Regions from separate parts of the Mesorhizobium sp. WSM4983 genome, predicted to be linked through region 1. Evidence: predicted binding sites of a transcription regulator. Region 1 holds the regulator's gene; the other holds the start of a gene.
What was found. Region 1 encodes HrcA, which represses chaperone genes, less so after heat shock. Its sites were predicted from a motif close to GTTAGCACTCNCNNNNNGNGAGTGCTAAC; they were not measured.

Region 1 (5,234 bases):
ATAGGCTGCCCGCCGAAAATATCCGAGTGGGGCGGCTGCTGAAAACCTCCCCGCGCCGGAAATGCATTTTTTGGATCGGCCCGTTTTGGGGACGCTTTCCCCGAAATGGGGGCCGGTTGAGAATGCGGCCTATTGACGGGCCGCGATGGCGGCTGCCGCTCCCATCATGAAGCCGGCGGCGGTGCGGTTCAGCACCTTGAGCGCGCGCGGCGACTTCAGGAACCAGCGCGCCTTGGCAGCCAGCGCCAGATAGGGGACCAGCACCACGAACAGGACGACAACGGTCAGCGCGACAAGGATGCCGTAGTCGGCCGGCGTGATCGTCTTCAGGTCGACGATGGTCGGCGTGATGGCGAGATAGAAGATCATCGTCTTCGGGTTGCCGAGCGTCACCGTCAGCCCGGCGATGAAGCTCGACGCCAGGCCGCTCTTGCCCTTCCGCGCCTCGACCGTTTCGGGCGAGATGCCGCTCGTCCAGAAGCGCCGGGCAAGGAAGGCGAGATAAGCGACGCCCGCCCATTTGATGGCGAGAAACACTATGCCGAAGGTCTGGGCGACGAAGGCGAGGCCGAGCACGACGGCGGTGAGGTAGGTACTGTCGCCGAGCATGAGACCGAACGACATAGCGAGCGACGAACGGAAGCCGGAGCCGAGCGCGCGGGCAACAAGCGCCGTCACGCCGGGACCCGGAATGGCGGCGGCGACGCCGAGGGCGGCGCTGTAGGCGAGAAATCCTGTCAGTGTCATGGCTTGAACCCAGCGCTATCCCGAGATCGGGATCCAGAGCGGCGGCCTTTTACCACGGCGTCGGGGCGGCGTTAATTGCCTTGCGGCCGGATTCGGTTGCACCAGCGCCGCTTCAGGACCGGCCGTCGCCGTAGGTGACGCGCCATATCGTGCCGTTGCCGTCCTCGGTCAGGATCAGCGAACCATCCTTCGCCACCGCGACACCGACCGGCCGGCCCCAGACCGCATCGTCGGCAATGACGAAGCCGGTGGCGAAATCCTCATATTCGCCGGTCGGCTTGCCGTCCTTGAACTTCAGCCGCACCACCTTGTAGCCGGTGCGGACATTGCGGTTCCACGAGCCGTGCAGGGTGACGAAGGCGTCGCCCTTGTAGTCGGCCGGGAAGTTGCCGCCCTCATAAAAGGCGATGTTGAGCGGCGCCGAATGTGCCTGGATCAGCACGTCCGGCACCGTGACCTTGCCGGCGAGATCGGGCCGCGCGCCTTTGTGGCGCGGATCCTCGTTGTCGCCGATATAGTACCAGGGCCAGCCATAGAAGGCTCCCTCCTTGACGGCGGTCGCATATTCGAAAGGCACGTTGTCGCCGAGCTCGTCGCGTTCGTTGACGACGCACCAGAGCGCGCCCGTAGCCGGCTGCACCGTTATGCCCGAGCAGTTGCGCAGGCCGGTGGCGACCATCCTGCGGTTCTTGCCGTCAGGATCGAAAGCGAGCACATCCGCTCGGCCTTCCTCCGCGCCCCAGGTAGCGCCGAGCGGTGCCGATCTCGCCCATTCTTCGACGCCGCCCTTCGGCCTCGCTCCCATGCCCTCTGCGGTATTCGAGCCCGAGCCGACCGAGAGATAGAGCGTCTTGCCGTCGGGCGAAAAAGCGATGTCGCGCGTCCAGTGATGGCTCGACGGGATGTCCGAGACGATCGTTTCGGGCTCGCCGGAAGCTTTGAGGTCGCCGTCGCGATAGGCAAAGCGGACGACGCTGTTGCTGTTGGCGACATAGACCCATTGCGGCTTGTCGCCCGGCGGATAGAAGGCGATGCCGTAGGGCCGGGTCAGGCCTTTGGCAAAGACCGACTTCTCGGCGGGCTTGGCGCTGCGTTCGGCCAGTCGATAGACGCGGACCTGGCTCGCCCTGCTGTCGGCGACGAAGAGATCGCCGTTCGGCGCCGTGCGCACGACACGCGGGCTGCTGATGCCCGAAGCCACCAGTTCGGCCGAAAAGCCGGGTGGAAGGGCTGGCGTGGCATCCTCGGGGCGATCGGTGACACCGCCGCCGTTCGAGGCGGATTCGGCGACATTCGGCTTCGGGAGATCGTCGGGCCTGATGAGGCGCCGCACGCCGGGCCGGTCGGCCCTCCAGTCACCGAAGGCCTTTTTGCCGGTGAGCAGGGGCTGGTCGGCCTGCTGCGCGACGGCGCCGGAGGCCAGGAACAAAGCGAGGGCGGCAAGGCCGGCAATCCGTATCATGCTGTTCTCCGTTATTCGCCAACGTGCATCAGCAACCAGACAGCGAATATCGGGCAGGCTTTCCAAAAGAGAAGCCGGGCATGCAGATTTTGACGGAAAGCGCCGGCAGTTCAGCTCTCTTCGATATCCAGATCGTCGTCGAGCTGCTTTTCCAGCGCGACCAGATCGGCCGGCAGCGGCAGGCCCATGGCGCGCATTTCCCTGAGCTTCTCGCGCAGTAGCTCCTGGATCTCGTGATCGTCTTCCGGTTGGTTCACCATCTCCTCGAGCAGCAGGCTGATCTGGGCCTTGAACGATTCCAGCGCCATTTCCACCCTCCTTGCGACGTTTCCCGCTTGCCTATCTCAGCATGCGCGAAATCAACTGGGCCGTATAGTCGACCATCGGGACGATGCGGGCATAGTTCAATCGCGTCGGGCCGATGACGCCGAGCGCGCCGACGACGCGGGCATCCTTGTCGCGATAGGGCGCGACCACGAGCGACGAACCGGACAGCGAAAACAACTTGTTCTCCGAGCCGATGAAGATGCGCACGCCCGGACCTTCCTCGGCGAGGTCGAGGAGCTGCAGCAGTCCGTCCTGCGTTTCCAGATCCTCGAACAGATGGCGCAGCAATTCGAGATCGGCCTGGGCGGTGACGTTTTCCAGAAGATTGGCGCGGCCGCGCACGATGAGGCGCGCCGGCAGGCCGCTTTCAGCGCCGGCCCAGACCGCGAGGCCCTTCTCGACCAGCTCCTGCGACAGCGTGTCGAGAGCCGCCCTGGTCTCGTCCTTGATGCGCGCGATCTCAACCCGGGCCTCGGCCAGCGTGCGGCCGCGGATATGGGCGTTGAGGAAGTTCGAGGCCTCGTGCAGCTGCGAGACGGTGATACCGGCCGGCAGGTCGACAACGCGGTTCTCGACATCGCCGCTCTGCGACACCAGGACGGCGAGCGCCTTGGTGGGTTCCAACTGGATGAACTCGATGTGCTTCAGAGCCACCTCGTTCTTGGCGGCGAGCACCAGGCCGGCGCCGCGCGACATTCCGGAGAGCATCTGGCTGGCCTCGGTCAGCATATGCTCCAGCGTGGCGCCCGAGCCCGAGGCACGCACCTGCGCCTCGATGACGCGACGCTCGTCGTCCGACAGATCGCCGAGCTCCATGAAGGCATCGACGAAGAAGCGCAGGCCGGTCTGGGTAGGCAGGCGGCCGGCCGAGATGTGCGGCGCGTAGATCAGCCCCAGATGCTCGAGGTCGCTCATCACGTTGCGGATGGTGGCCGGCGACAGCGACGACGGCAGGATGCGCGACAGGCTGCGCGAGCCGACCGGCTCGCCGTCGCGCAGATAGGAATCGACAATCCGCCGGAAGATGTCGCGCGAGCGCATGTCGAGCGACTGAAGCACGGGCGGCTGCGATGCGGGATCGACTGCCTTGTTCATTCCAGCGAAAAACCTCCTATCGAAAGATATAGACTTAAGCCTCCCTGGCGCAACCCGGGGGCATTTTCGCTTGCGCCGTTTTCTTGGCGCTCCGTTTCCTTGGCGCCCTTTTCCTTTGCGCCATCCGCCGCATGCGTCTACAAGCCGCCGACGAATCCAAAACCATAGGAAAGAAGGCCGAATGCGCCCCTCCAAACGCCAGCCCGACGAAATGCGCGCCATCTCCTTCGAGCGCGGCGTCTCCAAGCATGCCGAAGGCTCGTGCCTGGTGAAGTTCGGCGACACGCATGTGCTGTGCACGGCGAGCCTGGAGGAAAAGGTGCCGGCCTGGATGCGCAATTCCGGCAAGGGCTGGGTTACGGCCGAATACGGCATGCTGCCGCGCTCGACGGGCGAGCGCATGCGCCGCGAGGCCTCCGCCGGCAAGCAGGGCGGCCGCACGCTCGAGATCCAGCGGCTGATCGGTCGTTCGTTGCGCGCCGTTGTCGACCTGCAGGCGCTAGGCGAACAGCAGATCACCGTCGATTGCGACGTCATCCAGGCCGACGGCGGCACCCGCACCGCCTCGATCACCGGCGGCTGGGTGGCGCTCTATGACTGCCTGCGCTGGATGGAAGCGCGCCAGATGGCCAGCGTTTCCAAGGTGCTCAAGGACCATGTCGCGGCGATCTCCTGCGGCATCCATGACGGACAGCCGGTCATCGATCTCGATTATCTCGAGGATTCCTCGGCCGGCACCGACGCCAATTTCGTCATGACCGGCAAGGGCGGCATCGTCGAGATCCAGGGCACGGCGGAAGGCGAGCCCTTCTCCGAAGAGCAGTTCTCGGCGCTGATGGGGCTGGCCAAGAAGGGTATTTCGCGGCTGGTGAGCCTGCAGCAGATGGCGGTGGCGTAGGTTTTCGAATGCCGAGCCTAGGCACCCCCCTCTGGCCTGCCGGCCATCTCCCCCTCAAGGGGGGAGATCGGACCTCACCTCGGCCTTCGCCAATCTTCGCCGTCGAGACACTGTCGGTGGAGCTGCCAATCTCCTCCCTTGAGGGGGAGATGCCCGGCAGGGCAGAGGGGGGCGCCTCGTGACCCCCTCCGCGATTCTGGAATCAGCGCTCTACGTCACAGATCTAACCGCTGCCGAAGCCTTCTACGGCGACATCCTCGGCCTGGATCCGCTGGGCAAGGTCGAAGGTCGCCACGTCTTCTTCCGCTGCGGCAACGGCGTGCTGCTCATCTTCAATGCCGAGGCGACGAAAATTCCGCCGGCGCCCGACGCCAGGCTGAAGGTGCCGCCGCACGGCACGGTCGGCGAAGGGCATCTTTGCTTCACCGCGACTGCGGCCGAGATCGCGCAATGGCGCAAGCATTTGGCGGCCAAGAACATCGCCATCGAAAGCGATTTCGAGTGGCCGCAGGGCGGACATTCGATCTATATCCGCGACCCTTCGGGCAATTCGATCGAGTTCGCCGAACCAAGGATCTGGGGTCTCTGAATGCATTCTTTGAACGGACAAAAGATCGTCGTCGCCAGCCACAATGAAGGCAAGCTGCGCGAATTCGCCGACTTGATGGCCCCGTTCGGCTTCGAGGCGAAGTCGGCCAAGGATTA
Region 2 (5,234 bases), on a different contig from region 1:
GGCCTGCGTCGGCCGCACGTCATCGAGCCGCAAGCGAGCACCTGGCGCCCGCTGCGGGCGGATCACTCGTTGGAAGGGGAGCCACGCTCCAGCCAGCACCTACGCCAGCGTTGGCCGTTCCATCTAGCGCCGAGGTTCCGTCATGCCGCAGGGGCCGGACCCGCCGGTCCAACCCCTGCATCCAGGCATCAGCTCTTGATTTCGATACGCTTGGCCTGCGACTGCGCCTTCGCGGTCTTGGGCAGCATTACCGTCAGCACGCCGTTCTTGAAGCGGGCATCGATCTTGTCTTCTTCGATCTCGTAGCCCAGCGGGATTCGACGCTCGAAGCGGCCATAGATGCGCTCGGAGAACTGCCGCTCCTTGTCCTCCGTCTCGGAGCGCTTTTCACCCTTCAGCGTCAGCACGCCATCATCAAGCAGCACCTCGATGTCCTTCTCGTCCAGGCCCGGGACTTCGGCCGCCACCTTGATCTCCTTCTCGTTGTCGGAGATCTCAACGCTCGGCCAGCCGGCACCAAAGGCTGATACGCTGCCTAGGGATGGCAAGCCGGAACCGAAACCCCGGAAGACGTCGTCGAACAGCCGATTCACCTCGCGATGCAGCGACAGGAAAGGATCGCGTTCGCCGTCGCGGAAGACACTTGGAACCTGGTTACCATTGTTTCGGCCCCAGGGAATCAGATCACGAACACTCATTTTTTCCTCCTTTCTGTTCATCCGGAAGACAAGGCCCACAAGCGCCGGGAACATCACCCGGCGCTTGGCGCAAAGCGCGGCGAGAAGGCTCAGGCCGCCTTGTTGTCGGCCTCGATTTTCTTTGTCGCGGCCTTTGGCGATGATTTGTCCGCCGTGATCTCGATCCGGCGCGGCTTCATTTCTTCCGGGATCTCGCGTTTGAGGTCGATTGTCAGCAGGCCGTTGACGAGGCTCGCATCGACGACCTTGACGTGATCGGCAAGCTCGAAGCGACGCTGGAATGCGCGGCCGGCAATGCCGCGATGCAGGTACTCGCCGTTGTCCTCGCCTGCCTTTTGGCCAGAAACCATCAGCATGTTCTGCTCCTGGGTAATGGCCAGTTCGTCCTGGCTGAAGCCTGCCAGGGCCATGGTGATGCGGTAGTCGTCCTCGCCGCCCTTGGCGATATCGTAGGGCGGCCAGTTGTCAGCGGTTTCGATGCGGCTTGCGGTCTCGAGCGCGTTCAGCATTCGATCGAAGCCGATGCTCGACCGGAACAGGGGAGAAAAGTCGAAACTGGTTCTCATAGCTACATCCTCCATTGAGCAACATAGATACGAGGAGCGCCAAGGCAGCGGCGCTCCTTGACCTTGCCGGCCACATCAGGCGCCGGCAGGTTCGATTTGGGAATTGATTCCTTTGCCGTCAAGAGGTCCGAGGCGCGCCCGTCAAAGCTGCATAATTACCTTTGTTTTCACGGCGCTAGCACTCGGCTGTTGCGAGTGCCAAAAAATTTCTTGCGGCCTCTTGAAACCGGCGCGTGCAAAACCAAATCCACATGCGCGAGGCCGAAAGGATCGCGAGCCCCGCTCCGGTCCTTCCGGTCCGGAGTGGTGGAACCTCTCAAAATCTGTTTGTCCCGAAGGAGAACGATATGAAGTTCCATCCATTGCATGACCGCGTTCTGGTCCGCCGCGTCGAGGCCGAGGAGAAGACGGCCGGCGGCATCATCATCCCGGACACGGCGAAGGAGAAGCCGCAGGAAGGCGAGATCATCGCCGTCGGTTCCGGCGCGCGCGACGAGAGCGGCAAGCTCATTCCCCTCGACGTCAAAGTCGGCGACCGCATCCTGTTCGGCAAGTGGTCCGGCACCGAGATCAAGCTCAACGGTGAAGACCTGCTCATTATGAAGGAAAGCGACGTGATGGGTGTGGTCGAGCAGACATCGGCGTTGGGAAAAGCGGCTTGAACCGGCCCAACCCGATCGGTCAATGAAAGGTGCCTGCTGAAGGAGTGTTCCAATGGCTGCCAAGGAAGTGAAATTCCATTCCGACGCCCGCGACCGCATGTTGCGCGGCGTCAACATCCTCGCCGACGCGGTGAAGGTCACGCTCGGCCCTAAGGGCCGCAATGTCGTCATCGACAAGTCGTTCGGCGCTCCGCGCATCACCAAGGACGGCGTCACTGTCGCCAAGGAGATCGAGCTCGAGGACAAGTTCGAGAACATGGGCGCGCAGATGGTGCGCGAGGTCGCCTCGAAAACCAGCGATATCGCCGGCGACGGCACGACCACCGCGACCGTTCTCGCCCAGGCCATCGTCAGGGAAGGTGCCAAGGCCGTTGCCGCCGGCATGAATCCCATGGATCTGAAGCGCGGCATCGACAAAGCCGTCGAGGCTATTGTTCAGGAGTTGAAGACCAACGCCCGCAAGGTGACCAGAAATGACGAGATCGCCCAGGTCGGCACGATTTCGGCCAATGGTGATGCCGAGATCGGCCGTTTCCTTGCTGAGGCGATGCAGAAGGTCGGCAACGAGGGCGTCATCACCGTCGAGGAAGCCAAGACCGCCGACACCGAGCTGGAAGTGGTCGAAGGCATGCAGTTCGATCGCGGTTATCTCTCGCCTTACTTCATCACCAATCAGGATAAGATGCGCGTCGAGCTCGAAGAGCCCTATGTGCTGATCCACGAGAAGAAGCTTTCCAACCTGCAGGCGCTGCTGCCGGTTCTGGAGGCGGTGGTTCAGTCGGCGAAGCCCCTGCTCATCATCGCGGAGGATGTCGAGGGCGAGGCGCTCGCGACGCTGGTGGTCAACAAGCTGCGCGGCGGCCTGAAGGTTGCGGCCGTCAAGGCTCCGGGCTTCGGCGACCGCCGCAAGGCCATGCTGGAGGACATCGCCATCCTCACCGGCGGCACCGCTATCAGCGAGGATCTCGGCATCAAGCTTGAGAACGTCACGCTGGAGATGCTCGGCCGCACCAAGAAAGTGGTGGTCGAGAAGGAGAACACCACGATCGTCGATGGCGCCGGCAAGAAGGAGGAGATCCAGGGCCGCGTCGCGCAGATCAAGGCGCAAATCGAGGAGACCACCTCGGACTACGATCGCGAGAAGCTGCAGGAGCGTCTGGCCAAGCTCGCCGGCGGCGTGGCTGTGATCCGCGTCGGCGGTTCGACGGAGGTCGAGGTCAGGGAGCGCAAGGACCGCGTCGACGATGCCATGCATGCGACGCGCGCGGCGGTCGAGGAAGGCATTCTTCCGGGCGGCGGCGTGGCGCTGCTCAGGGCCGCCAATGCGCTCGACGCGGTGGCTGCCGACAACCCCGACCAGAGATACGGCGTCGACATCGTGCGGCGCGCCATCGAGGCGCCGGCGCGTCAGATCGCCGAGAACAGCGGGGCGGAAGGCTCGATCATCGTCGGCAAGCTGCGCGAGAAGACCGATTTCGCCTATGGCTGGAACGCCCAGACCGGCGAATATGGCGATCTTTTCAGCCAGGGCGTCATCGATCCGGCCAAGGTCGTGCGCACCGCGCTGCAGGATGCAGCCTCGATCGCCGGCCTGCTCGTCACCACCGAGGCGATGGTCGCCGAGAAGCCGAAGAAGGAAGCGGCACCCGCCATGCCCGCCGGCGCCGGCATGGACTTCTAGGACGCTGGGGAGGCGCGGCGCCGACACAGCCAATCTCCCCCGACAGGGTTCAATTGGGGGAGATTGGTCGGCAGGGCAAAAGGGAGCGCGAGGGAAACGGCACCCTTCTGAATTGACAAGAACCGGAAAAGCGAGAAAGCACTCCGCGACAGATCGGCTGGCGGGACGCGCCCCTTTGTCCTGTCGGACATCTCCCCTCATCGGCGGAGATCGGCAGCTTCGACACGTCGCGGCGCGACGGGCCAGAGTTACTATGTGGGAAGATTCTGAATGACGACGGATACCAAGACGACGGAAACCAGGACATTCGAGGCGGATGTCTCGCGGCTGCTGCACATGATGGTGCATTCGGTCTATTCGGACCGGGACGTCTTCCTGCGCGAGCTGATCTCCAACGGCGCGGACGCGTGCGAGAAGCTGCGCTTCGAAGCGATCACCCGTCCCGAGCTGCTGGGCGAGGACGCAAAGCCGCGCATCACCATTTCGGCCGACCCCGACAACAAGCAGCTTGCCGTCGAGGACAACGGCATCGGCATGGGCCGCGAGGAGATGGCCGAGGCTCTGGGCACCATCGCACGCTCCGGCACCCGTGCCTTCATCGAGCGCGTCGAGGCCGGCAAGGCGACTGAGGACTCGCAACTCATCGGCCAGTTCGGCGTCGGCTTCTACTCCGCTTTCATGGTGGCCGATCATGTCGATGTCATCAGCCGACAGGCCGGCAGCGAGGAAGCCTGGCGCTGGTCTTCCGACGGCAAGGGCACCTACGAGATCGCTCCCGTGCCGCTTGCGGCAGCTCCCAGGCGCGGCACGCGCGTCGTGCTGCATCTGATGGACGATGCGAGTTCCTACACCACGCCTTACCGGCTCGAAGGGCTGGCGAAGTCGCAGTCCGGCCACGTGCCGGTGCCGATCACGCTTGTTGAGAAGCCGGGCGCCGAGCCGCGCGATGTCGCCGACGGCACGGCGCTCTGGGTGAGGCCGAAGAGCGACATAAAGCCCGAGGAATATACCGACTTCTACCGCAGCATCGCCGGCCAGTATGACGAGCCGGCCGCCACCATCCACTTCCGCGCCGAGGGTCGGCACGAATACAGCGCGCTTGCCTTCGTGCCGGGCTCGCGTCCGTTCGATCTCTTCGACCAGGACCGCAAGGGTCGTATGAAGCTCTACGTGCGGCGCGTCTTCATCACCGACGATGCCGACGTGTTGCCGCGCTATCTGCGCTTCGTGCGCGGCCTGGTCGATTCCGCCGATCTGCCGCTCAACGTCTCGCGCGAGATGATCCAGGAAAGCCCGCTGCTCGCCGCGATCCGCAAGGGTGTCACCAACCGCGTCCTCGGCGATCTTGGCAAACTCGCCGATAACGATGCCGAGGCCTACGCCAAGATCTGGGAGAATTTCGGCGTCGTGCTCAAGGAAGGCATCTACGAGGACTACGAGCGGCGCGAGCAGCTGCTGAAGCTCGCCCGCTTCCGCTCGACCGCTTCCGGCGAGACGCTGCGCAGCCTGGCCGATTATGTCGCCGCGATGAAGGAAGGGCAGAAGGCGATCTTCTTCATGGCCGGGGAAGACCGCGCCCGGCTCGAGGTCTCGCCGCAGCTCGAAGGGTTCCGGGCGCGCGGCATCG

Region 2: the regulator HrcA is predicted to act here: its motif matches at 1,439-1,467, upstream of groES (co-chaperone GroES).

Annotation. Positions count from the first base shown of each region.
Region 1 is NZ_JARTVM010000003.1:529,015-534,248, forward strand. Features, by position in the region: gene P9254_RS13475 (LysE family translocator) at 130-747, opposite strand; gene P9254_RS13480 (PQQ-dependent sugar dehydrogenase) at 860-2,209, opposite strand; gene P9254_RS13485 (hypothetical protein) at 2,320-2,517, opposite strand; gene hrcA (heat-inducible transcriptional repressor HrcA) at 2,549-3,631, opposite strand; gene rph (ribonuclease PH) at 3,813-4,529, shown strand; gene P9254_RS13500 (VOC family protein) at 4,708-5,118, shown strand; gene rdgB (RdgB/HAM1 family non-canonical purine NTP pyrophosphatase) at 5,119-5,234, shown strand, end outside.
Region 2 is NZ_JARTVM010000004.1:57,320-62,553, reverse strand. Features, by position in the region: gene P9254_RS14210 (Hsp20/alpha crystallin family protein) at 189-698, opposite strand; gene P9254_RS14205 (Hsp20 family protein) at 788-1,264, opposite strand; gene groES (co-chaperone GroES) at 1,612-1,926, shown strand; gene groL (chaperonin GroEL) at 1,979-3,607, shown strand; gene htpG (molecular chaperone HtpG) at 3,878-5,234, shown strand, end outside.